DNA from 2 places in the Syntrophobacter fumaroxidans MPOB genome. Region 1 is predicted to be linked to the other one. Evidence: riboswitches for the same ligand, from Rfam matches in the RefSeq annotation. Region 1 holds a riboswitch; the other holds the start of a gene.

The links. Region 1 has a riboswitch for magnesium ahead of SFUM_RS08575 (magnesium transporter CorA family protein). Riboswitches for the same ligand answer to the same signal wherever they lie in the genome.
Region 2: another riboswitch for magnesium. It lies ahead of SFUM_RS12390 (NRAMP family divalent metal transporter); the one in region 1 lies ahead of SFUM_RS08575 (magnesium transporter CorA family protein).

What each region holds. Positions count from the first base shown of each region.
Region 1 is NC_008554.1:2,022,294-2,038,142, forward strand. It holds gene SFUM_RS08535 (response regulator) at 96-452, shown strand; gene SFUM_RS21645 (chemotaxis protein CheA) at 616-4,098, shown strand; gene SFUM_RS21650 (response regulator) at 4,310-5,896, shown strand; gene SFUM_RS21655 (chemotaxis protein CheB) at 5,899-6,966, shown strand; gene SFUM_RS08555 (roadblock/LC7 domain-containing protein) at 7,261-7,650, shown strand; gene SFUM_RS08560 (GTP-binding protein) at 7,661-8,278, shown strand; gene SFUM_RS08565 (DsrE family protein) at 8,783-9,145, opposite strand; gene SFUM_RS08570 (MBL fold metallo-hydrolase) at 9,469-10,233, opposite strand; gene SFUM_RS08575 (magnesium transporter CorA family protein) at 10,481-11,515, opposite strand; M-box (ykoK) riboswitch at 11,964-12,142, opposite strand; gene SFUM_RS08585 (hypothetical protein) at 12,623-14,710, shown strand; gene SFUM_RS08590 (insulinase family protein) at 15,283-15,849, shown strand, end outside.
Region 2 is NC_008554.1:2,943,754-2,959,602, reverse strand. It holds gene SFUM_RS12395 (magnesium transporter MgtE N-terminal domain-containing protein) at 1-873, opposite strand, end outside; gene SFUM_RS23145 (hypothetical protein) at 888-1,061, opposite strand; gene SFUM_RS12390 (NRAMP family divalent metal transporter) at 1,081-2,349, opposite strand; M-box (ykoK) riboswitch at 2,841-3,011, opposite strand; gene SFUM_RS12380 (radical SAM protein) at 3,385-4,386, shown strand; gene SFUM_RS12375 (ABC transporter permease) at 4,427-5,536, opposite strand; gene SFUM_RS12370 (ABC transporter permease) at 5,546-6,709, opposite strand; gene SFUM_RS12365 (ATP-binding cassette domain-containing protein) at 6,706-8,505, opposite strand; gene SFUM_RS12360 (HlyD family secretion protein) at 8,505-9,551, opposite strand; gene SFUM_RS12355 (PAS domain-containing sensor histidine kinase) at 10,162-11,769, shown strand; gene SFUM_RS12350 (MDR family MFS transporter) at 11,913-13,448, shown strand; gene SFUM_RS12345 (DUF1269 domain-containing protein) at 13,536-14,036, opposite strand; gene SFUM_RS12335 (MFS transporter) at 14,825-15,849, shown strand, end outside.

The DNA of each region.
Region 1 (15,849 bases):
ACGGTCGTCGGGCGGCAGCCCGGCGGCCGTCCCCGGGTGTACCGTGAAATCCGGAGCCTAGAACGTGAGGATTTTACGTAGAAAGAGTCACACAAATGCCAAAACGTATTCTGGTTGTAGATGATTCGAACCTGATGAGGCATTGCATCGTTCAGTGCCTCTCGGACGCCGGCCACCAGGTCGTCGGTAAAGCCCGGGACGGGAACGAAGCCGTGGCACTGTACAAGCAACTGCGTCCGGATGTGGTCACCATGGACGTCACCATGCGGGGCAAGGACGGCATCTCAGCCGCCAGGGATATCCTTGAGCTCAATCCGGAAGCATTAATCATTTTTTACACTCTACTCGATTCTCCGAATATGGAAGCTCAACTTCAAAACATCGCGATAATGAAAGTGATCAAAAAAGGGGATGAAGAGGAGCTTCTTCGTACTTTGGCAGCTTTGGATTAAAGGACTCCTGCTGCTGGGCGGTTTTCTTGTCCGGCGTATGCGGGAGTTCACTGTAATCATGAATGATATGATGGTCGACTTGACCGTGGTTGAGTTTTGTGCGGCTTGTCGCATGCAACGGTTGCCATGGAAAAGGACAAATCGACCGGAGAATGAGGCTCATATGGCAGAATCCCAAGACTTCCTGCAGGAATATGTGGAAGAGGTCAAGGAGCATCTCCAGGAATTGGAGCATTCCCTTCTCGTTCTGGAAAAGGAAGGGACCAACAAGGAAGAAATCAATCAGATATTCCGGGCGGCCCATAGCATCAAAGGTGCTTCCGCATATATGGGGCTAGAGGGACTGGCCAACCTCACTCACCGACTCGAAAGCCTGATCAGTGAAATCCAGAGCCAGTCGCGACCTGTGCCGCCCGAAGGGATAACCGTCATGCTTTCCTGCGTCGACTTCGTCGCGAACGCGGTGAGACAATTGCAGGAAACCGGCATGGAACCTGCCTTACCGGAGTCTCTGCTCGAAGACCTGCACGATGTGCTCTCCCTGAGGGAGGCGGAACCCGAGGTGCCGCCGCCTTTACCGGACGAGCCCGTTGGAGTTGTCCCGGAACCGGACGCATCGGCTGCGGTCAGTCCCATGGCAATGCGGGAAGAATTCGACCAGGTGAGGCTGGATATCGGCAGTGAGGACCTGGAGGCGGCTCTCGACGAGATGGACGGGCTCATAGAAAAACACCGGCAGTCCGGCCAATCCCTCGACGCAGAGGAAACGCTCCCATTGGAGGCAACCGAACCTGAAGGCGATTTCCACCGGGCGAGGGACTTCCCCCGGGAAGAGGCGCCTTCCGAACCCGGTTTCGACGCGGTGGAGACCTTACTGGGGGCAACCGAACCCGAAGGCGATTTCCACCGGGCGGAGGATTTCCTCCGCAAAGAGGTGTCTTCCGAACCCGGTTTCGATGAGGCTGGGGCCTGCCTGCGGGAAGAGGAACAGCCCGTATGGTCACTTGATGAGATGGAAGAAATCCAGGAGGAGGACCAGGAACTCTACAAGATATTCCTCAAAGCGTTCTCCGAAGGACTGACCGAAATCGGCGGAATCCTGGAATCGTCCACCGGAGATTCTCTGCCGGAGGCCGACGCCGATGGCGTCCGAGACATCATCCGACGGCTCATCGCCTCTTCCCAGTACATGGACTACGAGAAGCTGGCCGCCGCGCTGTCGGAATGGGAGAACAGGATGAACAGGCTCGGCAAGGCCCCTCCCGCTTACCAGAGAGCGCCCGTGCAAGAGCTGTTCGAATCTCATCGCCGGCGTTTCCGGGACATACTGCCCGGTCTGAGGCAGCTGTCGGATGGGGATTCCGGGAAGGGAATACCTGAAGATACGGGAGCGTCTCCCGAAGAAGATGAAGAGCTCTTCTCCATTTTTTCGGATTCCTTTCGCGAGGCCTTCGCGGAACTGGCGAATCGCATCACCATTTCTCCCGAATCGATCCTGTCCGAGGACGAGCTCGAGGCATCCCGCAGCATCATCAAACGGATGATCATGTCGTCCCAGTACATGGATTATCAGGACGTCGCCAACGCCCTGATCGAAATGGACGAATCCATCCTCAACACCTCGCGGCAGAGCGGTGCGCACGGGGAGTTCCTTCTCGCTCAGCTCAACGATTACGGCGCGCGGCTGCAAAAAATGATTCCCGGCCTGGATCTTCCGTTTCCGCTTCGTCCCGATGAATCGCCCCAGGCTAACCGCGAGGGGATGAGCGAGGAAGACGGCGAGCTCCTCACCATCTTTCTCGATTCATTTCGGGAGCTCTATTTCAAGCTCCACGTCCTGATCCCGGAGGCACCGGGGGAGTTCCTCTCCGCAGAGAACTTCGAGCAATGCCTCGAGCTCTTCAAACGGTTGAAATCCTCCTCACAGTATATGGACTATGAGGAGGTTTTGAATCTCGTCAATGAGGTGGAAATCAACTTTCAACACTCACACCTGTCCGGGCTGGGGGATGGCCAGACGTTGTCGGAGCTGTTGCATCGTTACGGGAAGCGGTTGGAGAATGCGCTTCCAGGGCTGGCGCAGCTTTCACCCACCGCGGAAGCGGTTCCCGAATCGGCGCCGGCCGGTGAATCCGTGACGGCCCTCGACACGGGGATCGACCAGATCGATTTGCTCATTACCCCGGACCAGGTAATGCCCGAGAACCTGTCGGCGGACGATATCGCACCCGAGGCTCCCGTACCCGACACCAAGCCTCCGGTGGTCCCGACTGTCGCCGGAAAGGAAAAAGAGCCCAAACCGGACCTGCCTGCCAGGTCCACTGAGAAAAAACAGCAGAAAGGCCGTGTTGTAACGGTCGCTGAAGAAATAGCCCCGTCTTCGACTCTGCGCGTGGATGCGCAGAAAGTGGACCAGTTGCTCAACCAGGTCGGAGAACTGGTGGTGACGAGGTCCGAATTCATCCAGTTCTCCACTTCCTTCAGGGATATGCTCCGGGAGATCGTGGCCCAGGGGAAACTGACGAAACAGGAAGTAAGAAGACTCCGTGCGTTCAGTTTCAGGCTGAACGAGTCCACCATTTCGCTGGGCCGGGTGGCCAACGACCTCCAGGACTCGGTGATGCGCATCCGGATGCTCCCGATTTCGTTTCTTTTTCAGCGCTTTCCCAGGGTCGTGCGCGATCAGTCGCTCAAGCTCGGGAAAAAAGTGGAACTGCTGGTCGAGGGCGGGGAGACGGAAATCGACAAGAGAGTTCTGGAACAGATGAATGATCCCATCGTGCAGTTCTTGCGCAACGCAATCGCTCACGGGATCGAGACCCCTGAAGAGCGCAAGCGCGCCTCCAAGCCCGAAACGGGGATGATCCGCCTCTCCGCCTTCCACCAGGGGGACTACGTGACCCTGCAGATTGAAGACGATGGGCGCGGCATCGACACCAAGAAGCTGAGGACCATCCTGGAGGAACGCAGAGAGCTCAGTACCCACGAATTGGAACGTCTCTCCGACCAGGAACTCATGTATGCCATATTCCTGCCCGGCGTCTCCACTCACGAAGGAGTGGACGAAACCGCCGGACGGGGTGTGGGGTTGGATGTGGTCAAAGAAAACGTGGAACGCATGAACGGAGCCATCGAGGTCGAGTCATACGCCGGTCTCGGGACTCGATTCACCATCAAGATCCCTCTTACCGTGGCCATCATCAGGGCCTTGCTGGTCAAGGGCGCTCAGCAGATTTTCACCATCCCTCTGAGCACCGTTTCCGAGATACTCCGGTACACCGAGGACGCAACGCACACCATCGAGGGGTTCGAAGTCATATCTTTGCGCGGCAAGACCATTCCCCTGGTCCATATCGGGAAGCTGCTCAAAATGTCGTCCGTGGTGGACGAAAACGAACACCGGTCCATCGTCATCGTGGCGACGAGCTTCCGGGAGGTGGGCCTGGTGGTGGACGGCCTGTTGGGTGAGCGTGAAGTGGTCATCAAGCCGCTGGAAGACGGCGTCCACAAATTCGATGGATTCTCGGGGGCAACGCTCCTGGGCGACGGGACGGTCTCCTTGATCCTCGATGTTTCGTCCCTGCTCAGGATCATGAAGGATGCCTTCCGGGATCCCAGAATGGTGAGGGCCGAGACCTTGCACTAAACCGGTTCGAATGGACGGCGATCCTGTCGCCCTTCATTCGAGGCGGAAAGATTTTGTCAATATGCCGCGGAGTCCAACACTCCTCGGAACCACGAGATAGGATCATGCCATTCGAGGGAGCCGGTCCCGCAGGCCCGGCCCCCGGCAGGTTCTTCGGGTGAGCGAATCCGTCGTCCGAGCAGGCGGGCCGGCTCACCCAAGGGGAGCATGGATGTCGGGCGAAGAGCGCAAGCAGGGCCCAAAGCCCACACAGCAAACTGAAACCACCCCCCAGGGGTTCACCGGTACCGTAAGCCTTGAGCTTACCGACCTCATTCAGATGCTGTGCCTCTCTCGTTCCGATTTGATCATCCGCGTGAAGTCACATAACGGTACAGGCATCATCTACGTCAAAGAAGGACAGGTCTATCACGCCCATACGGAATCACTCCAGGGCGAATCCGCTTTCTTCGAGATACTGAGATGGAAAGACGGACACTTTGAAATGATTCCTTTTCAGGAATCGGAAGTGAAATCCGTCAGCAAATCATGGGAGCACCTTCTCATCGAGGCCATGCGGCAGCGCGATGAGCTGCCCGGGGCCGGAGGAGGTTCCGCGGGTTTCCCGGACGGCCCGGGAGGTGCGACCCGCCAGGAAGACGACGATCTGGAATTTCGCATCGACAACATGTTCGATGAGCTCGAACAGGTTGCGAAGCAGGTGATGGAGGAGGAAGAGCGGGGAACGTCAACGAAAGCCCGGAGAGCGGCAGGAGACCCCGGAACGGCTCGGCCGCCGAAGGTCCTTATCGTCGACGACTCGCCTTTTTTTTCCAGGCAATTGAAGAAACTTCTCGAGGAGGAAGGGAGCATCGAGGTGGTGGGAACGGCGAAAAACGGCCGGGAATGCGTGGATTTTCTGGCGACGGAACCCGCTGTCGACCTCATCACCCTCGATGTCGAAATGCCCGTAATGCCCGGCGACACGGCGCTCAAGCACATCATGATCCGGCATCCCATACCGGTGCTTATTCTGAGCGCGTTTGAGGCGGGCTCGTTGAACAAGGTGTTTGAGTTTCTGCAATTGGGAGCGGTGGACTTTGCTGCCAAGCCCCGTGTCAAGGAAGACCTGGCAGCGTATTCCAAAAAGCTCCGGGAACTGGTCAAGGGCACGGCGCGCGCCCACGTTTCTCATTTCAGGCGTTGGAGAAGACGACAGGGGCCGGCCGTGCAGACGGAAGCGGGCATGCCCTCAGACAGGCTATTGATTGTTCTGGGGGCCGAGGGGGCTTATATGGACTGGTTTCGGCTTCCTTTGTCCAGGCTCGCCCGGAATGGGACGATCATCGGTCTGCAGAAGATATCCGACGCTTTGCTGGCCGAATTCTGCAAACTGATCGACCGGGAAACCGGATCGGAGACTGTGCCCATCGTGGATTCAATGAATATCTCCGGGGGACGTTTCTATCTCGGCAATGCCTGCCGAAAGGCCGGTCTGGAGTACTTGCCGGAATCCATGTCTCTGAAAGTGCAATTGGATCATCCGGGGGATGTCGACTGGCAGGAAGGAGTACTCTGCTGGTTGGATCAATTGGCCGTTCAGGCATCCGGCCGGATGAGCGTGTATTTTCTGTCCGCCGCTCAGACACTGCCGCGGCAGGCGATCGAGAGGCTCCTGGAAAAGGGCCTCCGGTTGATATTGCCTCCTCGGGATACGGCTATCTGCACTGAAATGTTGGACGCGATTCAGTCCATTTCAAGTCATTTTCCGGAACAAGTCCTGTGGGCGACACAGGAGAATCTAATGGAGGTTTGGTAAAAATGAACGTATTTTCCGATCATACGCGCACTTCGCCTGTCAGGACTCTCGTCGTGGACGACGCTCCCCTGATGCGCAAGGTCATCCAGGAGATATTGGCCAAGAATCGGGACATCGAAGTCGTGGGCACGGCGGTCCACGGCCAGGATTGCCTGGATAAGATCCCGCAGCTCAAACCCGAAGTCGTGACGCTCGACATCGATATGCCGGTCATGAACGGTATCACGGCCGTCAAGAACATCATGGTCCGGCACCAAATTCCGATCGTGATTATCAGTTCCCTGGTCCAGGACGGCTATTTTGCTTTCGAAGCGTTGCGGCTCGGGGTCATGGATTTTCTTCCCAAACCGTCCAAGGTCGTGAACACTGACTGGGCCAGCGAGGAGGAACTGGTCCGGATGCGCGTGCGCGCCGCCGCGGGAATGCAAGTGCATCGCATGCGAAGAGTGCGCAGGCACAAGAAATCCCCGGTCATCACCGATCACCGTCAAACGGCTCCTTCCTCGATCGTCGCCATGGGCACGACATTGGCCGGTCCGAACACGATCATGCACATAGTGACCCAGTTGAATCCCGAGTTCAGCGGGGCAGTGGTGGCCCTGCAGGAGATTCACCCGCGGATATTGGTCCCTTTTTGTTCTTATTTCAATGAGATCAGCCCGCTCGAAGTGGTTCCGGTAACCGATTCGGTCCCGCTCTGCCAGGGGAGGGTGTATCTCGGTTCCACCTTTCTGGGCCTGCGGATCGGCACATCCATCGAAAACCCCGACGAGCTCATGGTCTATGTGCCGCCGAACCCCGAGTTCCCCATCGATCAGCTCTTCGAGAGCGCGGCGTTTCAGTACAAGCACGGTGCCTGTGCAGTGCTGCTGACCGGAGTGGGCGTCGACGGCACGGAAGGCATGCGCGCAATCAAGGAGCAAGGTGGTCTGACGATAGCTCAGGACCACGAATGCTGCGTTTATCCGAATCTTGTGGAGAATGCCCTCCAGCACAACGTGGTCGACGCGCTCATGACCAACAAAGGCATTGCCGGGCGCCTCGAATCGTGGCTTCAGGACAAGTTCTGAACCTTGTCTCGCCGTGTAATGGAACAATCCTCGAGAGCCGATAACTATTGAGGCGCTCAGACCCTGATTTAGGTGTTGCAAATATGTGGGGAATGAAGCAGGTTAGTGCTGACCACGGTGAATCGACACCGGATGTCAGGCCCTTGACGCGCTCCGGATAGCGAGTTCGGTTGTCAAGCGGCGGATGGAATCTATTGTGTGGCTTCGTGAGAAGAGATACCTGAGCCCTCTGATGCATTGGCATCCTCACAGTATCTCAGTGCCGGCGCGGTGTTTTCGACTAGGGGGCAGACCATGAACCTTGTTCTTTCCGGGGAGTCCATTTCCAAGATCGAGGAGATCCTGGACAAGGAGCTTCTGAAAAACGGCGTCAAACACGCTTTCATTGTCGATGCTTCGGGAAACTTGATCACGGAACAGGGGGAGCTGGGAATAGAGGATCTTTTGCCCCTCGCCGCTTTGGCCGCAGCAAATTTCGGAGCCACCGAAAGGATGGCGAACATCATCGGTGAAAGGGATTTTACCCTATTGTTTCATAAGGGAAGAGAGTGTAATATCCATTTCTGCCGCATGAACCTGGACTTCATCCTTGTCACCATTTTCAACAATGATGTACCGGTGGGTTTGATCCGGCTCGGATCGAGCAGAGCGACCGAAAAAATGCTGCCCATGCTGACAGCCTAGAGGGAAACCCATGGCCTTCATCGACATGAAGCGAAAAGAGATCCAGTCAAAGCTCGTCTATTATGGTCCCGGCCGTGGCGGAAAGACAACCAACGTTTTGCATCTCTTCCGGACCATGTCCAAGCAGGTCTGCGGAAAGATGGTCACCATCGACACGCGTGGAGACAGGACTCTCTTCTTCGATTTCCTGCCGCTCTCTGTGGGCAAAATCATGGACCTGACCATTCGCATTCAGGTTTATACCGTGCCGGGACAGATCGTATACAGCGACACGCGCAAGCTCGTGCTCCGCGGCGTCGACGGCGTGGTTTTCGTGGCCGACGCGCTGAAGATTCAACAACAGCAGAACATCGAAAGCATCCGCGACCTCGCCGAGAACCTGAAGGGCGAGAAGCTTGACATACATTCTCTCCCCCTGGTGCTGCAATACAACAAGTTCGACTTGGCCGGAACGAGCATTCCCACCCTCTCCGTCGAGGAACTCGAATACGATCTGAACCGGGACCTGGGCGTGCCCTACTTCAAAGCCAGCGCCATCAAGGGAGTCGGTGTCTACGAGACGTTGAGGGAAGTCAGTAAAAGGATGATCAGAAACATCACGCAGAAGTTGCGTGAGGGACAGTACTGACAGCCGCCTCAGCCGTTACGTTTCATCGCATTCCCCTTCCCCCGCACGATTGTTTCCCGAGCCGGTCTTCAACCGAGCGATGCAGCCTCCCGCAAGAGGGGCGGCGCGCCTCTTGCGAAAACCTCACGCCCGCGCGTCGTGCCGGCCTGCGTTCAAGACCGTGACATTGGGCGGGAGGGCATAAAGCCCTCCCCTTGTAGGTTGGCTATGACGACAGGGGAAAGGGTATTGGGACCGTGGGCTGCGCTGCCGTGCATCCCACCCTGCACGACTCATACGAAGTTGCGCGCAAGATGGATCTTTTAAGCACAAAAGAGCGGGGGAATGATTCCCCCCGCACCCCCCAAGTTTCGGCCACACGCGCAAGCGCGTGAGGCCGAGCGCTCGGCGCTGTCGGCGACTGGCCGAAGGCCGCAGCAGCAGCGCCACACGGAGCCGCGAAGCGGCGAGGGGGGGGATACGTCCCCCACTCTTTTACAGTATCATTTTGAACGCACCTCGGCATTAGAAGGTGACCACTTTATATTCGGGGCTCGTCATCATCTTGACCAGAACCTGCGCACCGGAGATCTGCGCCCCTTTGATCAGTTCATCCGGTGAAATCAAGCGCTTGTCCGCACACGCCTTACAGACGTGAATGGGGCTCTTGTGCGCCACAAGTGAATCCAGCAGTTCCTTCATGCTTTCCCCGGTCGAGGACCGTATGCCTTCCGCCATCCCCAGTTGGGCCCAGTGAATGGCATCGTCGATCAGAAACACTTCGACGGGATTCCCTTGCTCCGCCGCAATGGAGGCAAACTGGAACGCGCGCGTGGCTCCGCCGGACTTCTCGAATCCCTTGCTGATGATGAAGAGCATCTTCTGCATGTTCGTTCCTTCCTATTCTGAAACAGGCGGTTGCCGGCAGGCGCCGAACCGCCGTCTCCGTGTCGTGCCGGCGCGCAGCCGGCCTTCTTCCCCGGTGGCAATCAATGCGATCCTCTACATCGAATGCAGGCGGACAAGAGTCCTGCAAACGAAGGAATTCCGCACCACCCGTCCCATAACATCCCGATAATACGAACGGAGCCAGGTCACCAGCGTGCAATCTGAATCACTCCCGCGGCTGCCTGTCCCGAGGCCGCCCGATCCCATTTCCTATGTTAATGCAGGAATCGGGTGATGCAATCCGCCCTCCCACGGACCAGAGACTACAATTCCATCACGGCGCCTGGTTCCGGAACGATCGCTTCGAGATCTTGCGCTTTTTGCACCAAATTCAGAATGGCCGGCCATTTCGTTTTTCTTTCATCCCTTTGAAAATGCACGAGTGCCAGCCGCCGGACACCGGCCTGCCGGGCAAACCCGATGCACTCCGACACCGTCCCGTGCCCCGGCGTGGGCTGGTCCAGGCGGAACGCTTCGTGAACCACCAAGGCGCAGCCTCTCGCCAGCTCCAGGGTGTCCACGGACGGCAGGCCGTCTCCGCTGTAAAATATCGCCTCGCTTCCGTCGTCTACCCGCACGCTCAAGTTGCGCTGTCCATGGCCCGATTCCGCAAAATTCCAGTCGAGTCCGGCAGCGTGCATCGTTTCGCCCGGAATTGCGGTATGAAACTCCAACGGATAGGTCAGCTTCGGCAGGAAATTTGGATAGGCGAGGTCCATGGAGCTCCGGATGAGCTGTTCGATGCCGGGCTGTCCGATGACAACAAGCGGCTTGGTGCGCCTCGTTTCCCAGAATCTTAGCAGCAAGGCGGGCGTCCCGAAAAAATGATCGCCGTGGAAATGAGAAACCCACAGCGCATCCAGATCGTCGGGGTTTTCGGTTTGAAGCCAGTATCGGGGCGGAACGGTAAAACCGCAATCCAGCATCACGGAGCACCGCCGTCCCCCCGTTCCGGTCTCGATCCAGAGCGACGTGTTCGGCAATATTGCGTCACAGGCTTCCCCCACCCCGAGAAAGGTTATCTTCATCGCGTCTTCCCTCCCGTTTCGTATCAGTTGGATACGTTCCTTTTTTCGGGGTTCCCGGGCAGTGTCCCCCACCGGCTTTTCCGCGAGAGCGCCGGGACGCAAAAGTGCCTGTCCCGGCGCAAGAACGCCTTCAGCCTTGACCCGGTGGGCATCAGGCCCAGCCAACACAGCCGGCAAGAACGCCCGGTTTGTCCTCCGGGCCGTCGCCGGAAAAAGAACGCGCCACCCGATGGCACAGCCTTGCCGCTCATCGTTGCGGACCGCAGTCGCCGCGATCAACGCACAGGCCAATAGAGGTCCTGCCGCCGGCAAATTGCGGTTGGAGCTCTCTTGCTGCACGGGCCTTTCCATTCCCTCGTTCGATCTTTCGTACCAGGAACGCCCAGGTGATCCATCCCAGCACCGCCATGGCAAGCATGAACAGCGAGTAAGAAATCCGCCAGTCCATTCCCTTCATCATCGCGCTGAATTCAGACATCCCGCCGATACTGGCGATGAGATTCAGCGGCAGGAAGACCACGTTGATCAGCGTCAGGTTTTTCAGCAGCACGTTCATGTTGTTGTTGACGACATTCCCCCGGGCGTCCATCAGGCCGGACAAAATCGATGAGTAGATCTCCGTTTGTTTGCGGCACTGGTCGTGTTCGATAATGATGTCGTCCATCGTCTCCTGTTCTTCCTCGGAGAAGCCGATCCGGTTCGCATTGGCTCGAAGCCTCTTCAGCACGACCGCATTCGATTCAAGCGCACTCAGATAGTAAATAAGGCTTTCACTCAGACCGAACATCTGGAGCAGATACCGGTTTTCCATGGAAAGGCTTAGCTTCCTTTCCAATTCGCCCGTCAGTTGCTTGATCACTTTGAGATGATCTAAGTAATGCCGGGTTGTGTGCAGCAAGAATCGAAGGAGCATATTGTTAAGAGAGGTCACATCACGGAATTCTTTCCCGGCAGTAAACAAAGGTGCATCTTCGTTAACGATCACGGTCATTCGGTCCGGTTGAAGAAATACCCCCACCGATGACACTTCAAACTTCAACATCTCCTCAAACGAGGCTCGGTTCGGGCGTTTCCAGATGATAAAAATACCTTCCGGGTTGAATTCCACGCGCGAAATCTCGTCCGGATCGAGAGCCGATTCCAAGTCATGCGCATCGAACTGCAGTATCTTGAGCAGCTCCTCTTTCTCCGCTACGCCCGGTGCGGCATAGACCAGGATATTGGCCGCAGCCGAATCGCTCTGAACAAGCCCCCCCTGGCAAATCTCAAATTGATTCTTCATTTTTTCTTACCTCCCGCTCGGATAAGACATGCGCAACCGTCCAAACAGAATAAACCTCGCTCGTGGAACGGTTACCAAGTTCAAAACCTGGGAGGGAAAAGGGATGGGCTCTGCTGGATTATTTCCGGGAAGAAGCCGGAACGCCCCGTACCCTCCGCTTTCACCACTGATGGGTTGTGGAAGAAGCGGTCGGGTGAGGCGATAAGAAAGGAACAACTCGGATTATCGTATCACGGACGCGACTTCCACGTGCCAGTGCGTGAATCGCCCCTACTGGGAGGCTGGTCTTCGGTGTCTTTCTCTTTCATGGTCCTTGTCTCCAAAAAGGTTACCTGATTGGCCGGAGAGAAGGAGAAAATAACAAAAGCCCTTTCCCTCAGCCTTCGAGCAGAGAAAGGGCTAAACCGCTTCAGGTTGAAGCCTGTCGAAAAGGCGTCAAACCAAACCCGATTCCCCCACTCGTTCAAGCTTCAGCACCGTGCACCGTAAGAGACGCTTATCGCCTCAGCCGCCTTAGGCAAACCCTTAATCCGGGAGTGCCTGTTCTACCCTGTTGCGCCGTATCTTTGGATACTTCTGGGCAGCGGCCTGTGTGTCACACGGGAGCCTCACCTACCTGAGGATCGATTTTCAATTCTTTCATCAGAGCACCCGGCAAGGCACTCTCATCAGCCGGTTACGTAAACCCATAATGCGCCCGTGTCAATCGAAAATCCACCGAAAATCGGCGGAATTACCGCCCATAAAGAAAGTCGTTGGCGGTTGAGCCCGGGCGAGTGACATCGGGGACAAGGGCGCCACAACATCGGGCGACAAGCACCGGCCTGCAGCCGCCGGCTCCGGGCGTCTCCCGGGACTGGAGCCCCTCCGGAGCGCCAGGACCGATCCCGCAGGAATTGCGCTTGCGCATCATGATGAGAATGTTGTAGAATTTCAAATGGTTCAAGGGTTCGACAAGACTTTCCAGGGGAGAACCCGACTGAGAGACGCGCCTCGGCATCTTCACCCGATCGATCGGACTCGTCGTTCAGGATCGATGCCTGCCGTCTTTCGATGCCCTTGGGGCCGTTTGTTGTCTTCCACGCCACGGCATGAATGGAGAAACAGATGCCCATCTCTATCGGGCGGAGACAATTCCTTTCGACAATGAGTTCCCTGCTCGCCCTGGTCGGACTGCCCTTCACGGGACCTCCGGGCGCAAGGGCAGCCGATGTACCACTGCTTCAGATTCTTCGCGACAGGTATCCGAGAGTGTTTGCCTTCCGTCAGGCGGAAGTGCTCGCGAACCTCAGAGATTACTCGAGTTGGGACACTGCGTTACGCCCCCTGGCGGGCGTCGTCGGCAAGCTGATCCCCGAGGAACGAACGGATACCGTTACGGAGAGAAATATCAGGTATTTTAGACAGTTCAAGAAGCGTTACCCCCACAAGGTCACACTGCTCCACCTGAACGGCCGCTCCCGGCTTCCCACCTTCGAGACGGAGGGCTGGTACGCGGGCTGGTGGCTTTACCAGGCCGGGACTCTGATGGTCGAATCGTTGACCAGGTCTGCCACTCGCATTTCCGTTTCCGATATCGGACGGTTTGAGCTGGAAGCCGACGGATTCGGGAACCTGTGGGAAGACCTTATCATAACCGCACGAAAACCCAATGGAAAACCCAATTTTGCCATCGTCGAGCACATTCGCCTCGTACGCATCAACACTGCCGCCTCCGCGCTCATTGTCAGGCGGGGCCAGTACGGATCGATTGCCCGGGCGTGGCCGGCCGGCAGCTACGTTGCGGCGCACGCCACGGAAGGTCCTTACTTTCCCGGGGGACAAAAGCTCTGGTGTTATAACCTCTCGACACTATCGCCACGGGATTCCGCGGGACGCCATGTCATCGACGCAATGATCGACGGGCTGCAGCCACGTTTTGCATCCGGCGGGAGTCTCGACTTCCTGGATGGCATGGAGTTGGACGTGTTCAGCCTCGGCGGCAGACGGACCGCCAAAATCGATGCCGACGGGGACGGGGTTGTGGACGGAGGGATTAGGAACGGCACGGATACGTATGTGCTCGGCCAAGTCGAGCTTACCGCCCGGTTGCGAACCATGCTGGGTCCGAACCGGTTCCTGCTGACGGACGGGGGACTGGGCCAGCGTGCGAACACCGCGGATGTGAACGGCGTCGAGCTCGAAGGGGTTCCAACGACGGCCGATTTCGACATCTACAAGTGGTCGCAGGCACTGTCGATTTTGAGGTTCTTCCAAAACCACGGACGCTCTCCTGTTCTTTCCTACGGCATGTACAAGTTCACTCCCCCGTTCGATCCCCCGACCAGGTTTTCAGCTTTCAGGCTGGCCATGGCCGCGGCTCTTTTCTCGGACTCCGCATTCACCTTTTACGACGAACCGGTCCCGGGGAGCACTCTGGGATTGAAGCCGGGTCCCGATGCCGGTAATTTCCCGGACGTTTTCACCATCTGGGATGAAGCGCGGGGGGGCAGCCTCGATACCTACGGATGGCTCGGACGGCCCTTGCGTCCCGCCATCCATCTGGCGGAAAAGCAGCCCGATCTTTATGAAGGGGCCGGAGTCTCGATAACCGACGATTTCATTGCCGGTGTCAAAGGGGCGGCTGTGATCCAGCGGGTTTCCACCTCGACCGGCGCTCACCTCTGCCTGCAGGCCAAGACCGCCGACCTGGAGGTCGAGTTGCCTCCCGTGTCCGTTCCCGGGCCTGACCTGGTGCTTGTGTTCGATGCATATGCCGAACCCCTCGGAGAATTTCCCGTAACCCTGCCGCGCATCGTGACGGTGACCGTCAAGATGTCGAACGGCTCCAAGCTCCCCATCCTCAAGGTGCCGGTCGACAGGAGCTGGAATCACCTTGTCCTCTCGTTTCGCCCCTTGCCCTCGGGTTCCTCGACGTTCTGCATTTCCGCCGAAGGCACGGAACGCCTCAGGCTTCGCCGGATAAAGGCTGTGGCGTTCCCCGACCTCATGTACCGGGAGTTCGAGGGCGGCGCGGTTTTCGCAAACCCTTCCGACGCGCCTGCAACTTTCGACTTGGGCGCGCTGTGTCCGACCGGGAGTTTCAGACGGCTGTCCGGCAGCCCCGATCAGGATCCCGCGACAAACGACGGGAACCCTCTCGGTTCGACGTTGACGCTCCCCGCACTCGACGCACTCGTGACCGTCCGTTCTTGAAGCCGACCGGGCGCTCCCGCGTCCGACATCCCGCATGCATTCTCCTCTCCCCCGGAAACCGGCCCGGCATGAGTCGGGCACGATGGTGCTCGACATCCGCGAACATTTCATTCGAGGCGGCGGCCAGGGACGAGTCGGAGAATATTCCGGGAGGTCGTTCCCGTGGTTGCGCCGGGGGTGAAGCGCCTCGCGGTCCATGCTGGAGACATGCGCGGGGAGTGCCTTGAACGCATTGCGCATCCCGTTTGTTGTGCGGTAGGGGTGGAAATGCGGCGCTTTCGGGTGTAGTTTCATATGACGTTGTCGAGTGCATGTGCAGGCCGCCGCGGGAGCCGGCCGGGGAACGTCCTGCAGCGAACGGGGCCATGGCCGCGGCAGGCGTCGAAATGCGCGGTCGGGGAAGCAGAGCACCGGCAGTTTTGTCCCGGCGCAAAACCGTCGGCAAGGCCCCCGAACGCATGACATCGGCAGGCTCCGAAAGGAAATGAAATGAGGCAACCACCCCTGACGCTTCACATCGAGACGCGGACCGGGACAACCCCTGGCCGCCCTTCCCGATTCAGGAGGATTGAATGACGGTCCACAACGGCTTCGAACTGTTGAAACAGCAGTACGTCCCCGAGATAAGCACGGAGATCAAGGTGTTGCGGCATGTCGGCACAGGCGCGCAGGTCCTGTCGCTGATCAACGACGACGAGAACAAGGTCTTCGGGATTTCATTTCGCACGCCGCCCGAAGACTCAACCGGCGTGGCCCATATCCTGGAACATTCCGTTCTTTGCGGGTCGCGCAAGTTTCCCGTGAAGGAGCCCTTCGTCGAGTTGCTCAAAGGGTCTTTGAAGACTTTTCTCAATGCATTCACCTATCCCGACAAGACCTGCTACCCCGTGGCAAGCCAGAATGACAAGGACTTCTACAACCTCATCGACGTCTACCTGGATGCGGTCTTCCATCCGCTGATCACGCCCTATATCTTCCAGCAGGAGGGCTGGCATTACGAGCTCGAGTCCGAGGACTCCTCGCTTTCTTACAAGGGAGTGGTCTTCAATGAAATGAAAGGGGCCTATTCTTCGCCGGATAACCTTCTTGCGGAATACTCACAGCAGTCGCTCTTTCCGGAAAGCACCTACGGGTTGGAT
Region 2 (15,849 bases), 920 kb from region 1:
CTTCGCGGCTTTTTCCGTGTCCATCAGCTTGAGTATCTCGTCCGCATCGGCCGACGGCAGAATGGCCAGCACGTCGGCTCCCTGGGCCGGCGTCATTTCATCGATCAGTTCGGCCACGCGCCCCTTTTCCAGGGAGGAAATCAGAGTCCGCTGCACACGGGGCTCGATTTCCTCCAGGGTGTCCGAAGCCTGTTCCGTGTCGAGTTCCTGGAAAATGGCCAGGCGCCGGCTCTCATCGAGCTCCTCGAGGATGTCGGCGAGGTCGACGGGGTGTATTTCGGGCAGCTTCTCCTGAAGAATGTTGAGCTTGACGTTCCCTTTGAAACTGCCGATGTTTTCCGGCAGCGGCTGCACGTAGGACCAGGAAAGCGTTTCTTTCTTGAATATCTCGGCAAGGCTGTAAATCAGCCTGGCCAGCCATCTGAGGTGCATTCGTTTGAGCAGCCCATACTTGCTGAAGTCCACATCGGTCACGTAGAGTTTCTTGTTCCGCAGGACGAGCTTGACATCGTAAACGACGTCGATCTCCCGGTCGTCCATGTCGATGACTTTCTTGTCCAGGATGTGGTCTCTCAGGAGAACCTGGGATTCATGGGGTTCACCTTCGTAATGCTCGATGCTCTCAAGATCGACCAGGATCTCCCTGGGGGCGAGCTGTACCACGTCCGCCCAGGGGATCAGCAGGGATTTGTGGCCGAACGGCCTGGCCACGACGAAGTGGGTGACCTCGGGGAGCTTTTCATGTTCCCAGATGGCAATGTCCTCGAGCTTCCCGATCTTGTGGCCGTGGCAGACAACCTTCGACTTGATGAGGTCGCTCAGAAAGAAGACCGATTCCGTGGAATCCCGGTTCCTGGCATTGGTGGTGTTCATTGTCGGACCCCGTGTCAAAGGATGGTGATGAATTTGTAGACAAACAGACAGACCAGCACCACGAGGTAGATCCTCAGCGCGAACAAAGCGATCCTGACCGCCCCGGACATTTCGATACTGGGGGTCTCATACTTCCGGTTGATCTCGCGTATGGTTTCGGCCGCGTCCGATAGGTAGTGCTTCAGCATGACTCACCTGCCGTCCCGTTCAGTTGAACGCATCCGGGAAGAGAATGGTCACTCCGTAAAGGGTGGACAAAATGATGATGCCCACGGAGATGGTCGTGCAGATCAGGTTCTGCCAGAGGGTGTTCGTGTATTCCCCCATGGTTTTCTTGTCGTTGAGGAGCAGGATGAGAAAGACGAGCGCCGCGGGCAGCAGCGTGACGGCGACCACCTGCACGAAAAGCGTGATGAGCACCAGGGGCGCTTTGGGGATGAGGACCACCAGTCCCGCGGAAAACAGGGTGATGAAGTAGTTCCCGTAAAACCACGGCGCTTCCTTGATCTTGTAGTTGAGCGAATGGGCCCAGCCGAATACTTCGCCGAAAGCCCAGGAACTGGCCAGTGAAATGCAAATAGCCCCGAGGAGGCCGGCGTCGAACAGGCCGATGGCCATGAAGGCCCCGACGTACTCATTGGTTTTCATGAGCATTACCGAAGCCTGGGCGGCACTCTCGATCTCGACGCCCCGCAGCACGGTGCCGGTGACGATGATGATGAAAACGGCCACCACCACCGTGAGCACCGCGCCGAACAGGGTGTCCGTCCGTCCCCACGGGATGTCCTTTTCTTTCATGCCCTTGTCCACCACGGCGCTCTGCTGGAAGTAGATCATCCAGGGCGCGATGGTCGTGCCGATGTTGGCCATCAGGTAGAAAAACAGCTCGTTGCCGAAGCCGCCGGGCAGGTTCGGGATGATGCCCGTGTGAATGATCTCCGACACCGACGGCTTCACGATGAAAGCACCGGGAATATAGATGAGATTGATGGCGCAGAAGAACAGGGAGATCTTCTCCCAGGTCCAGTAGCGGCCATGAATGACCATGATGGACATGAGCGAGCAAACGGCCAGCACGGTAAGGTAGGGGGGAACGCCGAAAATTTCGAGTGCGGCGGTCATCCCGATGAACTCGGTGACGAGCGTGAGCCAGTTGAGCAGGATCAGGTCGAGCAGCGAAAACCATCCCCAGAAAGACCCGAATCCCATGAATACGGCTTCGGCATGCCCCCGCTTGGTCACCACGCCGAGGCGCATGGTCATCTCCTGGACATAATAAGCGATCGGAACCAGGATAAGGAGAAACCAGATCAATCCATAGCCGTATTTCGCTCCCGTAGCCGCATAAGTGGTGATCCCTCCGGCATCGTTATCGGCCACCATGACCACGATCCCCGGGCCCGATATGATGAGAAACAGGCGCACCGCTTTCCAAATCCGGCGGTACTCGTAATACAGCTTCGAGAGACTCACCATCGTTCACCTCTTCGGCACTCCCGGCCGATCCGCGGGCGCGGGCAGCAATCCCCGACACTCCGACGACGACGGGCCGGCGGGCGCACGGCAAGCCGCGCTTCAATCGGGCACGCAGCCCCGGATTCCGCCGGACCCGGCCTCCGATCCACCCGACCGGTCGTGATCCCGCATCGACCGTTCTCGACGCGGGACGAAACGGCACGCAAATACGATCTTTCGCCGGAGTGGACTGCTGTCAAAGATTCGTGAGGGAAAGTTACGGTGAAATGCCGTCAGATTCCCTGCTTCGCCTCATCGCCGCCCGTTGTGCGGGAAGGCGGCCAAAGCAGGAAAGAGGATCGCTTCAGCGGACCTGTCGCGCGGGCGGCCGTTTGTCTTCTTTCGAGCTGCAACTGTGACCTTCCAAAGGTCGATAACCTCCTGGTCGTAAGGGGCCCCGGAGCAGACAAAAAAAGCCATGGGAAATCCCACGGCCTCAACATGCCGACTCTTCATTTCCCCACTCGTAGACTTTCGGCAGTGCACAACGTAGGTTTTCGAAGAACCAGCTACCTCGGGTAAAGCCTTATGCCGACCATACCTTGTCTACCCATTGGCGTCTTTCGACATTTCTGGGCAGCAGCCTGTGTTTGTGCAAACGCCTCATGCTAACGAGGAATTTTCCTTTTCATGCACCAATCAACAGGCGTTGTCAACGATATTTGCGGACGGTCTCCCGCTCGTCCCGCAAACCGCCGCCCGACGGCGAAAACCCGATGTCCCGTTCGCCAATCCCATACTCTTTTCCGCGCCTTTCCAGCGGCCCGGAGCGGTTTTACACTTCCCAGACGCCGGTCGGTCATGTATTGAATACCCTGTCGAAAGGCTCCGTTTGATCCTCCCCCTGGCCCGATTCCCACGCAAGGGAATCCGGTCGGCTTCCCCGACGCTGCCGTACCGGGGGCGTGGCAAGCAAGCCGTTGAATGTTCAACCCTTCTTTTTCACGGTGTGTCTCCTCCGGATACACCGGACAGGAATGAGGCGCGGACGAGCTTATGGACGAGATCGGAAGAAGGCTTCACATCACCCGTTTGCAGTCGGGCGGACTGATCACCAATTACTACTGCAGCTCCAGGTGCGCGCATTGTCTCTACGCTTGCAGTCCGCACTGGGAGAAGCGTTACATCAATGACGAGACGGCGCGCATGAATCTGAAAAAGATCGTGAGCCTGGGATGCCGGGAAATCCACGTGGGAGGAGGGGAACCCCTGCTCGACCCGCGAGGCCTGGCCGCCGTGCTGCGCATAGCCGCCGAGGAAGGCGTCTATGTCGAATACGTGGAAACCAATTCGTCCTGGTACAGGGATCACGAATCCGCGGTCGAAATCCTCACCGAACTGAAAAAGAACGGCCTGTCGACCCTACTCGTTTCCATCAGTCCCTTCCACAACGAGCACATTCCTTTCGCCAGGGTGAAAGGGACTATCGAGGCGTGCAGGAGCGCGGGGGTATCGGCTTTCCCGTGGACCGCGGATTTCTATCGGGAGATCGACGCGCTGGACGACAGGATTCCGCATTCGATCGATGAGTACGCGCGCAGGTTCGGCGCCGACTACCTGAAGATGATTCCCTCGCGCTACTGGATACACATGGGGGGGCGCGCCCTGAAGACTTTCGAGGACATTCTCGGCAAGAGAGAAGTGGGCTACCTGCTTTCCAGGAACCCCCGGGGTTGCTCGGAGCTCCACGATACCAGCCATTTCCACCTTGACCTGTTCGGGAACTATATCCCCGGGCTTTGCTCGGGCCTTGCGATTCACAGGGATGATCTGGGAACCGAGCTTTCCCCGGAAGATTACCCGATCCTCACCACCCTCTATGCTTCGGGCATCAGGGGTCTGCTCGAGATTGCGGAGAAGCGTTACGGTTTCAGCCCCGGCCCGGGTTACCTGTCCAAGTGCCACCTGTGCCTCGAGATCAGGCGATGCCTGGTGACGGGGAAACACATCGAAAGCAGAGAGCTCCAGCCCGAGGGTTTCTATTTCAACCTGGATTGACACAGGACCGACGGACGGGAGCAGGCCCCGCAACGCGACATCAGTACATCCGCTTGCGGAACAACGCGGCGGCGAGTGTCAAGGCCGCAACGCCGATCACCGCCATTGGCCAGAACTGGTCCAGGAGCAGGCCGAAAGGGGTCCCCTCGATGAATACGCTTCGGAGAATCACCATGAAATAGCGCATGGGATTGAGCAGGGTGAGCACCTGCACGGGGGGCGACATGTTGGCGATGGGGGTGGCGAAACCCGAGAGGATGATGGCCGGCACCAGGAACATGAAGGCGCCGAGCAACCCCTGCTGCTGGGTCACGGCCAGGGAGGAGATCAGGAGCCCCATCCCGACCGCCGAGAGCAGGAAGAACGAGATACCGGTATAGAGCGTGAGGAGGCTGCCTCGCAACGGTATTTGAAACCACAACACCGCCGCGACAATGATCAGCGTGGCTTCGAAGGTGCCGATGATCATCCCGGGAAGCGCTTTCCCGACAAGGATTTCAAAGGGACGCAACGGCGTCACGAGAAGCTGGTCGAAGGTGCCCTGTTCGCGTTCGCGCGCCACGGAAAGGGCGGTGACCAGGAGAGTGACCACCAGTGTGAGCGTTCCGACGATGCCGGGGGCGATGAACCAGAGGCTGTCGAAATTCGGATTGAACCAGGCGCGCACGTCGAGTGTGGCCGGGAATCCCTGCAGGCCCCTGCGTTCCGCCCACCGGGTGTTGAACGATCCCACGATAGCCCTGGCGTAGGAAAGGGCGATGGATGCGGTATTGGAGTTGCGGCCGTCGATGAGCACCTGCACCGATGCGGGCCGGCCGGCCAGCAGGTCTTCGGTGAACCGTTGTCCGATGCGCAGGACCAGGAGCACATCCTTCCCGTCGATCAGGGGAGCGATTTCCGAATCGCGGGCGATCTCCGCCGCCTGCCGGAAAGTGGGTGAGTCGCGGAAGCCGGCAATGAGCTCCCGTGCCGCTTCTCCGGTGTCTTCGTTGTACACGGCAAACGGGACTTCCTTCAGGTCGTAGGTCGCGGCATAGCTGAAGACGAAAAGCTGGATGAGCGGCGGGATGATGATCACGACCCTGCTTTTCCTGTCTTTGAGCAGGGCCAGGAATTCCTTGATCGTCAGGGCATGGATTCTTTTCCACATGCCGGTCTCCTATTCGAGTCGCTTGCGGGATCTGCGCCGGGTCAGCCCCAGGAAAAAGGCGGCCATCACGAGCAGGGCAAACGCGTTCGGCAGGATCACCGACCACACGTTGCCTGCGAGAAAGAGGGTTTGGAGAATGGCCACGAAATATCTCGCGGCGAAAAGCCTGGTGATGGTCCGGACGACCGGCGGCATGCTGCCGATATCGAAGATGAAGCCGGAGAGCAGGAAGGCCGGCAGAAACGTGCCGATGATGGCGGCCTGGCTTGCCACGAACTGACTCTTGGCCACGGTCGAAATCAACAACCCCATGCCGAGCATGGCGAGGAGGAACAGGGAAGACGTGACGAACAGCACCCAGATCGAGCCGCGCAGAGGGACGTCGAACAGGAATACCGCCATGGCCACCGAGAGAATCATTCCGCCCATGCCGAGCAGGAAATAGGGGATGAGCTTGCCGAGCAGTATTTCACCCATGGAAACCGGGCTGATCAGGAGCGCTTCCATGGTTCCCCGTTCCCATTCGCGCGAAATCACCAGCGCGGTCAGCAAGGCCCCGATCAGGGCCATGATCACGGCGACCAGCCCCGGCACCAGGAAGTTCTGGCTCCGAATCTCGGGATTGAACCACACCCGGTGTTCGACCTGAACGGGCATGGGCAGGACCGTCCCGGTTTCGACGGCCCGGCGTTCCAGCCAGCCTCCCCAGGCGCCTTCCACGTAGCCTGCAATGAGCCTTGCCGTGTTGGCGTCCATACCGTTGACGATCACCTGGATCGATGCTCCGCCCGGCTGCCGCAGCCGTTTCGAAAAATCTTCGCGCAGATGAACGATTCCGTCCACCCGGTGGGACATGAGCTCGCGCACGGCTTCGTGCATGCCGAACATCGGGACCGGCTTGAAGTAGGGCGATCCGAAAAAGGAACCGGTCAGCGCTGAGGTGTCCGCGTTCGGTTGTTCCACCACGAGGGCGATGGGAACGTCCCGGGCGTCCAGGGACACCCCATAGCCGAATATGAACAACAGCACCAGAGGCATCAGGAAGGCGATACCGATACTGCTCGGGTCACGCACGATCTGGAGGAACTCCTTGCGGATCAACCCTCGAAGGCGCATGCTTTTGCCGCCGCGCGGCGACCGGTCCGGGAATGTGTCCGTATCGACCGCATTCATGCCGCGCCTCCGTCCCGGTCTTTGCTTTCTATGAGGCTGATGAAGGCATCTTCCATGCTGGGCGTGGGGCGATCCGCGGAGCGAGCTTTTTCCCTGATTTCCCGAGGGGTTCCGAGGGCCAGAATTTCACCGGCCGCCATGATCGCCAGCCGGTCGCAGTATTCCGCCTCTTCCATGAAATGTGTGGTCACCAGCACGGTGACTCCCGATTCGGCAAACAGGTTGATGCGGTGCCAGAATTCGCGGCGGGCGAGCGGGTCGACGCCGGAAGTCGGTTCATCCAGGAAAAGGATCTCGGGTGCGTGCATGACGGCGCAGGCCATCGCCAGGCGCTGTTTGTAGCCGAGCGGCAGATCGGCACTGACGGTGTCCGCCACGCGTCCCAGTTCGAACTGCTCGAGTGCCTCCCCGATCCGCTCGGTCCTCACGGTTCCCGAAAGGCCGTAGACGCTGCTGAAAAACTGCAAATTCTGCAGCACGCTCAAGCTGCCGTAAAGGGAGAACTTCTGCGACATGTACCCGATCCGGGAACGGGCGTTGGCGGCGGCGCGGCGCAAGTCGAGCCCGGCGACGCGCAGGCTTCCCCCGCTTGCCGGAAGCAGGCCGCAAAGCATCCGGAACGTGGTGGACTTCCCTGCGCCGTTGGCCCCGAGCAACCCGAAGACTTCTCCCCGATTCACGTCGAAGCTCACGTTCCTGACCGCGTAGAAATCGCCGAAGCGGCGTTCGATGTTGCGCACCTCGATGACGGAATCCGTGGGCTGCGATTGCGGTTCAACGACGGGTGCCGTCGAACCTTGACGCCTGCCGGTCTCTTCCTCGGAACGCCGTGTGCGGAGCATGGCGATGAAGCTGTCCTCGAATCGGGACGGAACCGGCTGCAGCGAGACTTCGTGGAGGCCGGGGAGGATTCTCCCGATGTCCGGAAAGGTCTGCGAGTCCATGACCAGCCGCACGTTTTCCTCCTGGATCACGGCGTCCACCACTCCCGAACCCGCGGCCAGCTTTGCCTGCACGCTCCGTTTGCGCGCCCCGGGAGCGCTCACTTGGTAAGCGTGCCCGCTGAGCTTCGCGCTGAATTCCTTCGGGGGGGCCTGCCCCAGCACACGCCCTTCGTGCAGCACGATCACCTCGTTGCACCTTTCGGCCTCATCCAGGTAGGCCGTGCTCAAAAGGACGCTCATGCCCTCTTCCTTCACCAGCCGGTGCACGATGGACCACAGCTCGCGCCGGGAAACCGGGTCCACGCCCACCGTCGGTTCGTCGAGCAGGAGCAGCCGCGGGGGGCGCACGAGAGTACAGGCAAGGCCCAGTTTCTGTTTCATGCCGCCCGAGAGCGCTCCCGCAAGCCTTCCGGTAAAGGATGCAAGCCCAGTCATGCGCATCAGTTCCCGGTAGCGCTCGGGTCGTTCCTGGTGCGTCACGCCCTGAAGATCGGCATACAGGTCGAGGTTTTCCTGGACGCTGAGATCCTCGTAGAGTCCGAAACGCTGAGGCATGTATCCGATGGCGGCCTGGACCGCCAACGGTTCCGCGGCGGCGTCCAGGCCCAGGACCCGGATCGTGCCCCGGTCCGCCAGGAGCAAGCCGGCGGCAAGCCGCATCAGGGTCGTCTTGCCCGCGCCGTCGGGCCCGATGAGGCCCGTGATAAGGCCGCTCCGCATCGCGACCGTCACGCCGTCCAGGGCCGTGATCGTCCGGCGGCCCGAGCGAAAGTGCTTGGTGACGTCCTTGACTTCGAGGACGGTGAGCGGTGAGGTCATGCCCGCACTCTGTCGAGCCTCTCCTGTGGGCATCAGGGTTCCTTGCAGGGATCCTCGGGGACGGATTTTTCCGGGGTCGAGGCGCGGTTCAAAGGGACCGTGACGGTGGCGGGCATTCCCAGCCGAAGCTCGTCCTGCGGGTTGCAGACGAAGACGCGCACCTGGTACACCAGACTGGTCCGTATTTCCAGGGTCTCCACGGTCTTGGGGGTGAACTGGGCCGTGGGCGAGATGAAACCGATCCATCCGCGGTAACGCTTGCCCGGGTAACTGTCCGTGGTCACCTCGGCAATCATGCCGGGCCGGAGCTTGCCGAGGTCCGATTCGGAAGCGTAGGCCCGGACCCACAGAGGTTCCGTCAGGGCGAGGGTGTAAACCGGTTTTTGGGGCGTGACCATATCGCCGGGTTCCAGGATTCGGTTCTGGATGATGCCGTCCGCCGGAGCGTACAGAGAGGCGTCGGCAAGCTGCTTCAAGGCCAGGGCGTATTCCGCTTCGAGCGCCTGCAACGTTGCCTTGGCGGATTCGACGTCCTCGATGCGCGGCCCTTCCAGGGCAAGCGCCAGTGTTTCCTGAGCCGACTTGTGTTGCGCCTGTGCCGTTTCCGCGTTGTACCTGGCCGTTTCCGCTTCTTCCCTGGAAACTGCGTTCCTTTCCGCAAGCGGTGCGCGGCGCCCGGCGAAATTCGTGGCGTTGGCGGCCTGAGCCTGGGCGGCGGCGACGTCGGCACGGGCTTTTCGGACCTCTTCCGGCCGGCTGCCGGCGATCAGCCTCGACACCGTCTGCCGTTGAGATTCCAACTGCCCCCTGGAACGATCCACGGCATATTGGAGCCGCTCGGTCTCCAGAGTGGCCAGGAGTTGGCCGGGCTTGACCCGATCCCCTTCCCTGACGAGCATCGAAGCGATCCGCTGGCTGTTGTTGAAAGCAAGCTCCACTTGCCGTATTTCCACATTTCCATAGAGCACGAGTGCGTCAACCGAAGTCTTTCCCCGGTAAGTGTGCCACAGCCATACACCCGCTCCGGCTGCCGTCACGATCAGAATCAGAAGCAATACCCGGCGAACGGCTTTTCTCATGTGCGCTTCCTGACGTCCCTGAATATGAGGGTTTTCAACACGCGGGTAAAACCGGCCCGCACCGTTTCTCCAGAGTGGGTTCCAACGCGGGCGTGCGGGCCGAAAGGTGGCGGGAAGGGATCGGGAATCCCGTCGCGCGGGTCGCGCCGTTTTCCCGCCCGCCTCGGCCTCGTCGGGGCCGTGCCCCTGAAGGCCGCGCCGGCGCAGAGCATCGCCACGGGGAAAATAAGGCGAATATTAGATTCATCTCGCGCGAAGCACAAGAGTCTTGTGAGGAGAAGACCCGGCTACGGAGTGGTCGGTCCTGGCGCCGTTCATGCCGTGCCTTCTCCCGTAACATCGCATGCCGGTGCGAATCGCCTCGTGCCGATGCAATAACTGTTGGCAAAAGGCGATTCTCCTCTATAATAATAGCTGGGCCAGAAGAACGATACTTCCAAGCGCGGGCAGATTTCCCCACCATCCGATCCGGCATATCCTCTTGGCTGGCGTTCATGAGATATATATTACGCCATCGGTGGATTTTGCCCTCTCGGGCGCGCACTCTGTTCTGCGAGAGGTCGTAAAGGCAATATCGCACGTTACAATCCGACCAGGACACGAGCGGACGATGCAGAATCAAAAGCCCAGAGCCCCGCTCTCGACAAGTCGGGACAGGCTTGGCGAATTCCTCGATTCGCCGGAAGAGAGGATGGAGCTGCTGGTCCGGATCATGGACGCTCTTCCCGTTTCCATCACGTATGTGAATCCCCGTCAATGCTACGTATTCTCTAACAAGACCTGTGAAAAATGGTTCGGACGTTGCCTCGACGACATCCGGGGCAGGCACGTCAGTGATGTGCTGGGGCCGGAGCTCTACGAGGAGGCCCGGTTCGGCGTGGAATCCGCGCTCGCCGGGAAAGCGGTGTCCTACGAGCGTTCCGTGCCGTTCAGGGACGGTGCCCTGCAGAGAATCGCGACGAGCTTCATACCTCACAAAGACGCCCGAGGCGAGCTCAGGGGATTCTTCACCCTCGAGGTCGACGTCACTTACCTCAACGAATGCAAGCAAACCGAGGAAAAACTCCAGACATCCCATCAGCAGCTGCTGGACATCATCGAATTCCTCCCGGACGCAACATTCGTGATCGATCGGGAAAGACGCGTCATCGCCTGGAACCGCGCCATCGAAACGATGACGGGCCTGCGTAAGTCGGAGATCCTGGGCAGAGGGGACTTCGCCTACGCCGTTCCTTTTTACGGTCGGCCGCGGCCGATATTGATCGACCTGGTCATGAACGACCGGATCGATCTGGAGGAATGCTACGATTTCATCGAGCGGAAAGGAAACACGGTTTTCGGTGAAGTGCTGGTACCCAACGCCTATGAAGGAAAGGGCGCTTACTTGTGGGGCACTGCTTCTCCGCTGTTTGACGTCAAGGGCGACATCATCGGTGCCATCCAATCGATTCGCGACATCACCGATCGGAAGAGGGCCCGGGATGCGCTGCTCGAGTCCGAACGGCAGCTTCGGAACCTGTCCGCTCAACTGTTACGTGCGCACGAGGAGGAACGGAAGCGAATCGCCAGGGAGTTGCACGACAGCACGGGACAATCCCTTGCGGCCCTCAAATTCTACGTGGACAACGCCCTGAACATGAAAGAGCGGGGCAAACCCGATGAGATGGCCAACTGCCTCGACCGCATGGTCCCTCTGATTCGGAACGCCATCGAAGAAGCACGGCGGATCTATATGGGGCTCAGGCCTTCCATCCTGGACGATCTCGGGATCATCGCCACCATTCAGTGGTATTGCCGGGAAGTACAGAAGACGTGTCCGAAGACGAACATCCTGGAACGGATCGACGTTCAGGAAGACAAGATCCCTGAAGACATCAAGATCGTCATTTTCAGACTGGTTCAAGAATCGCTCAACAACATCATCAAGTACGGCAAGGCAGAAAGGGTGACGATCTCCCTGGTGAGTACCTCATCCGCCATAGAACTGATCGTTCAGGACAACGGCGTGGGTTTCGATCTCGATGCGTACCTGCACACGGAAAACCGAAATCGGGGGTTGGGGCTTGCCGGGATGCGGGAGCGGATGGAGCTTTCCGGGGGGACGTTTTCGATTCAATCGATCATCGGCGAAGGAACGACGATCCGGGCCGTCTGGCCCGTCTCCGTTCGAGAATGCGACGCTCGGCCGTGTCGGGCTTCGTCTTACGAACCGCCATGAGCCGGGGGCCTGCAAAGAACGATGAAAACGTGCCGAGCCCGGGCGGCTCTTCCAGTAAAGCCAAAGGAATCTGAACCGTGCGGCGCGGGTCGCTCCTGCGGGGCGAGCGCCGATCTGCGGAAGAATCGCTAGTGGAGCTTCCCGTGGCCGACCGATCCGCCGCGCGGGAGAGTGGTCGCGAAGGCCGGACGACAAAGGCTTTCGTCATTGCCGCGGCCTTGCTCGCGCTGTTCCTGGGGGCGCTGGATGCCCTGATCATGAGCGCCGCCATGCCCACCATCGTGGCCGATCTCGGCGGATTGCCCCTTTATGGCTGGGTCTTTTCGTCCTATCTGCTCACGCGCGCGATCAGCCTGCCCATTTTCGGAAAACTGAGCGATCTATTCGACCGCAGGAGGCTTTACCTCATCGCCATCGCCATCTTCCTGGCCAGTTCGATGCTGGGAGGAGCGGCTCAGAGCATGCTGCAGCTCATCATCTGCCGGGCGATCCAGGGGGTCGGGGCGGGAGGGACCTTTGCGCTGGCCTACATCGTGGTGGCGGATCTGTCTCCGGTGGAAAAGCGCGCCAAGTGGATGGGGTTCATCAGCTTCGTCTGGGGGATTGCCAGTATCCTGGGGCCGGCCCTGGGCGGGTTCATCGTCGCCTGCATGTCGTGGCGCTGGATATTCTTCCTCAACGTGCCCATCGGAGCGGTGGCGCTTCTCGGTATCTTCCTGTTCATGCGCGACGCCCGGGAGGCGAGAACGCAAGCCGACATCGATTATGCTGGCGCGATGACGCTGGTCCTGTCGGTCCTTGCCCTGCTCCTCGCATTCATGCTTGGAGGCCGAACGTATTCCTGGCTTTCCGTGGAGATCCTGGCGTTGCTCGCCGTGGCGGTCGGGGGGGCGATCGGCTTCTGCATCGCGGAGAAAGCCGCGTCCGATCCGATCCTCAGGCTTTCCTTTTTTGGCAACAGCGGCTTCAGCATGGCCAATGCATCGGCGTTCTTCAGCAGTTTCGCCATCTTTTCCCTCTCATCCTACAGTCCGCTGTTCATTCAGGGCGGGATGGGCAAGTCCCCGGCACAACTCGGCCTCGCCATGGTCCCACTGTCGCTGGCATGGTCTCTGGGGGCAATCGTGTGTGGGCAGTTGGTCGGCCCCAAAACTGAAAAACCTTTCGCCCTGGCCGGGTCCTTTTTCCTGGTGGCGGGTTCGCTCCTGACTCTGAGCTTCTCGCCCTCCACCTCGCTTGCCTTCTGTTCATTCACGCTGGCGCTGGCCGGTTTCGGAATGGGAATCGTGTCGGTCAGCACCCTGCTCATCGTGCAGAACAGCCTCGGAGCTTCAAACCTGGGCGTCTCCACCTCTTCTCAGCAGTTTGCGAGGACTCTGGGGGGCACCATCGGGGTTGGGTTGTCGGGAAGCCTGGTCGCCGCCCAGCTGGGAAAGGCGCTCGATCCCCTGATCCATTCCGCGCCTGGGGACGGGCTTCCCGTATCCGTTTTCAAGCACTTGTCCGCAAACATCGAAAGTCTCCTCCAGCCGGAAATCCAGGCCGCGCTTTCTCCCCATCTCCAGAAAACCCTGCAGGCGGCCGTTGCGTCGGGCGTGGAAGTCGTTTTCTGGGCCGTGCTGATCACGGCTGTAATCAGCCTGGTTTTCTGCTGCCTCTTGCCGGCTCCCGGCAAATGAGCCGCTCCCGCCGTTTCCATCGGTTTTCGTCGAATCCTCGACCCGACCGGAACGTCCCGGATTGCCTCCAAGCCCCGAAGAACTCGCCTATGCCCCTGCCACGGCGTCAAGAGCTTCCTGGAGCCTGGTGATGTCCTCGTGGCGCAGGGAAGTCTGGAATACCTTCCCGCCGAATTCATTCAATTCCTGCAGCACCTTGTCGAGATTGTCCCTGACGAGCACGCAAAGGGCCGATGTCCCGGGTTTCAAATGCTTGGCCAGTTCCTGCATGAAGTCTTCATCCACCCCGGCGTGGGACAGGGAACCGGACACCGCGCCGACCATGGTGCCCGCGGCAAGACCGAACACGGCGAAAACGGGGTTGAGCATCAAAACGCCCAGAAGACTTCCCAGAAAGCCGCCCGTCACGGCCCCGCCCAGCGTGAGGTGGGTCACGTGGTGGAGTTTCACTTTTCCCGACAAGGTCCTCACCAATACGACGGCATCCTCGAGATCCACGACGCGTTCGCTCCCTTTCTTGAGCAAACTCAGCCGGACCTCCTCCCCTTTATATCGATCGTCGAACACGCTCACCACCAGTACACTCATGACATTCCTCCTTCTGGCTGGAATGCGCTTCAAGAATGCGTTGCGCTCCAATCCGGCCCGGCACCTGTTGCGGTATTACCGGCAGCGGAGGGGGGACCCGAGAGGTCCGATCCTCCTTTTTCCTCGCGCCGGCATCCGCGCTCCGAGCTGAAACACATGCAGAACCGGGCGACCGGGGAGAGGCCGAATCGCGGCATCGTCCTGGAGGTGTTGTGAGCAGGCATGTCGAGAAAATGAACGGGAATCCGCACTGACGACGATCAAGCCCCGTCCCTGATACAGATAGTAAGACAGGATGAGACGAAATGCCACTCCGGGAAATCGGCGCGATTCCCGGCGCGGACGCCGTCGGTGTTCGCTTTTCTTTTCTCCGAAAAGAGCTATATATTGTCGATTCTCCTTTGACGGCCTCGAGCGCCTTATACCCGATTGCGCTCAAGACGACAAAACCGAGCGGGAAGGCATGGAGCCCGGCCCCGGAATTGCGCGGGCCAGCCCTTGTCCCCGCTCTGTTCATCTTCCGCGGGTCCCTCGTTCCGCGATCTTGAACGCGAGTCGGCATCCGGCGGAGCAGAATCGGCGCGCTCAAGAAAGCCGGATTCGCCTGAGAGGAGAAAGCGGTGATTGTGCGGGGCGTGCGGGCCCGCCCGGCCATGGCGCGGCGACTCGTATCCCGGACGGGGAACGGGAGGAATGTCGACGGACATGAAGGGACCAACGTCAAAAAAGACGTCTCTTCGACGCGTCGAGTTCCCCGGCCGGAGAAAGGTTACAGCGGGATTCACGGCATGCAAGTCAATGCTTTGCACCACATCAGGCTGCTTCTGCGAGCGTTCCGCTACCGCAACTATCGTCTCTTCTTCTTCGGTCAGGGCATTTCTCTCATCGGCACCTGGGTGCAGCACGTGGCCATGAGCTGGCTGGTGTACCGGCTGACCGGATCCGCGCTGCTGCTCGGTACGGTGGCATTTGCAGCCCAGATCCCGTCTTTCCTGCTGTCGCCCTTGGCGGGGGTTGCGGCGGATAGATGGAACCGGCGCAGACTGCTCATCGCCACACAGAGCTTCTCCATGCTCCAGGCGTCGATCCTGGCGGTACTGGTCGTGACCGGGGCCGTCGCCACCTGGCATCTCATCGCCTTGAGCGCGTTCATCGGCGTAATCAATGCCTTCGATATTCCGATACGACAATCCTTCGTGGTCGAGATGGTCGAGAAGAAGGAGGACCTCGGGAATGCCATTGCTTTGAACTCCGCCATGTTCAACAGCGCGCGCTTCATCGGTCCATCCGTGGCGGGGGTCCTGATTTCGGCTCTGGGGGAGGGGATTTGTTTCACGCTGAACGCCGCGAGCTACGTGGCGGTGATCATCGCCCTGGCGGCGATACGAGTGGAACCGCGGAAGCTTCCAGATCACGGGAAGGCCGTCTGGCAGGATCTCGTGGAAGGCGTCGCCTACGTATTCGCCTTCAAGCCCATCCTGGCCATCCTGGCCCTGCTCGGAGTCTTCAGCATAGCGGGTTCGCCCTACTTGGTGCTCATGCCCGTCTACGCCAAGGACATCCTGCACGGCGGGGCCGATACCTTCGGGTTCCTGGTATCAGCGGCCGGTATCGGGGCGATCGCTGCAACGATCTTCCTTGCGGCGCGAAAAAGCGTCCTCGGCCTGGGAAGAATGATTCCTTTGTCCACGATCGGCTTTGGTTTCGCCATCGCCGCTTTCGCGATATCGCCGGGTTTCACCCTCTCGCTGGTCTTCCTGTTTGTGGCCGGGTTTGGAATGATGATCCAGATCGCGTCGAGCAATACGATCGT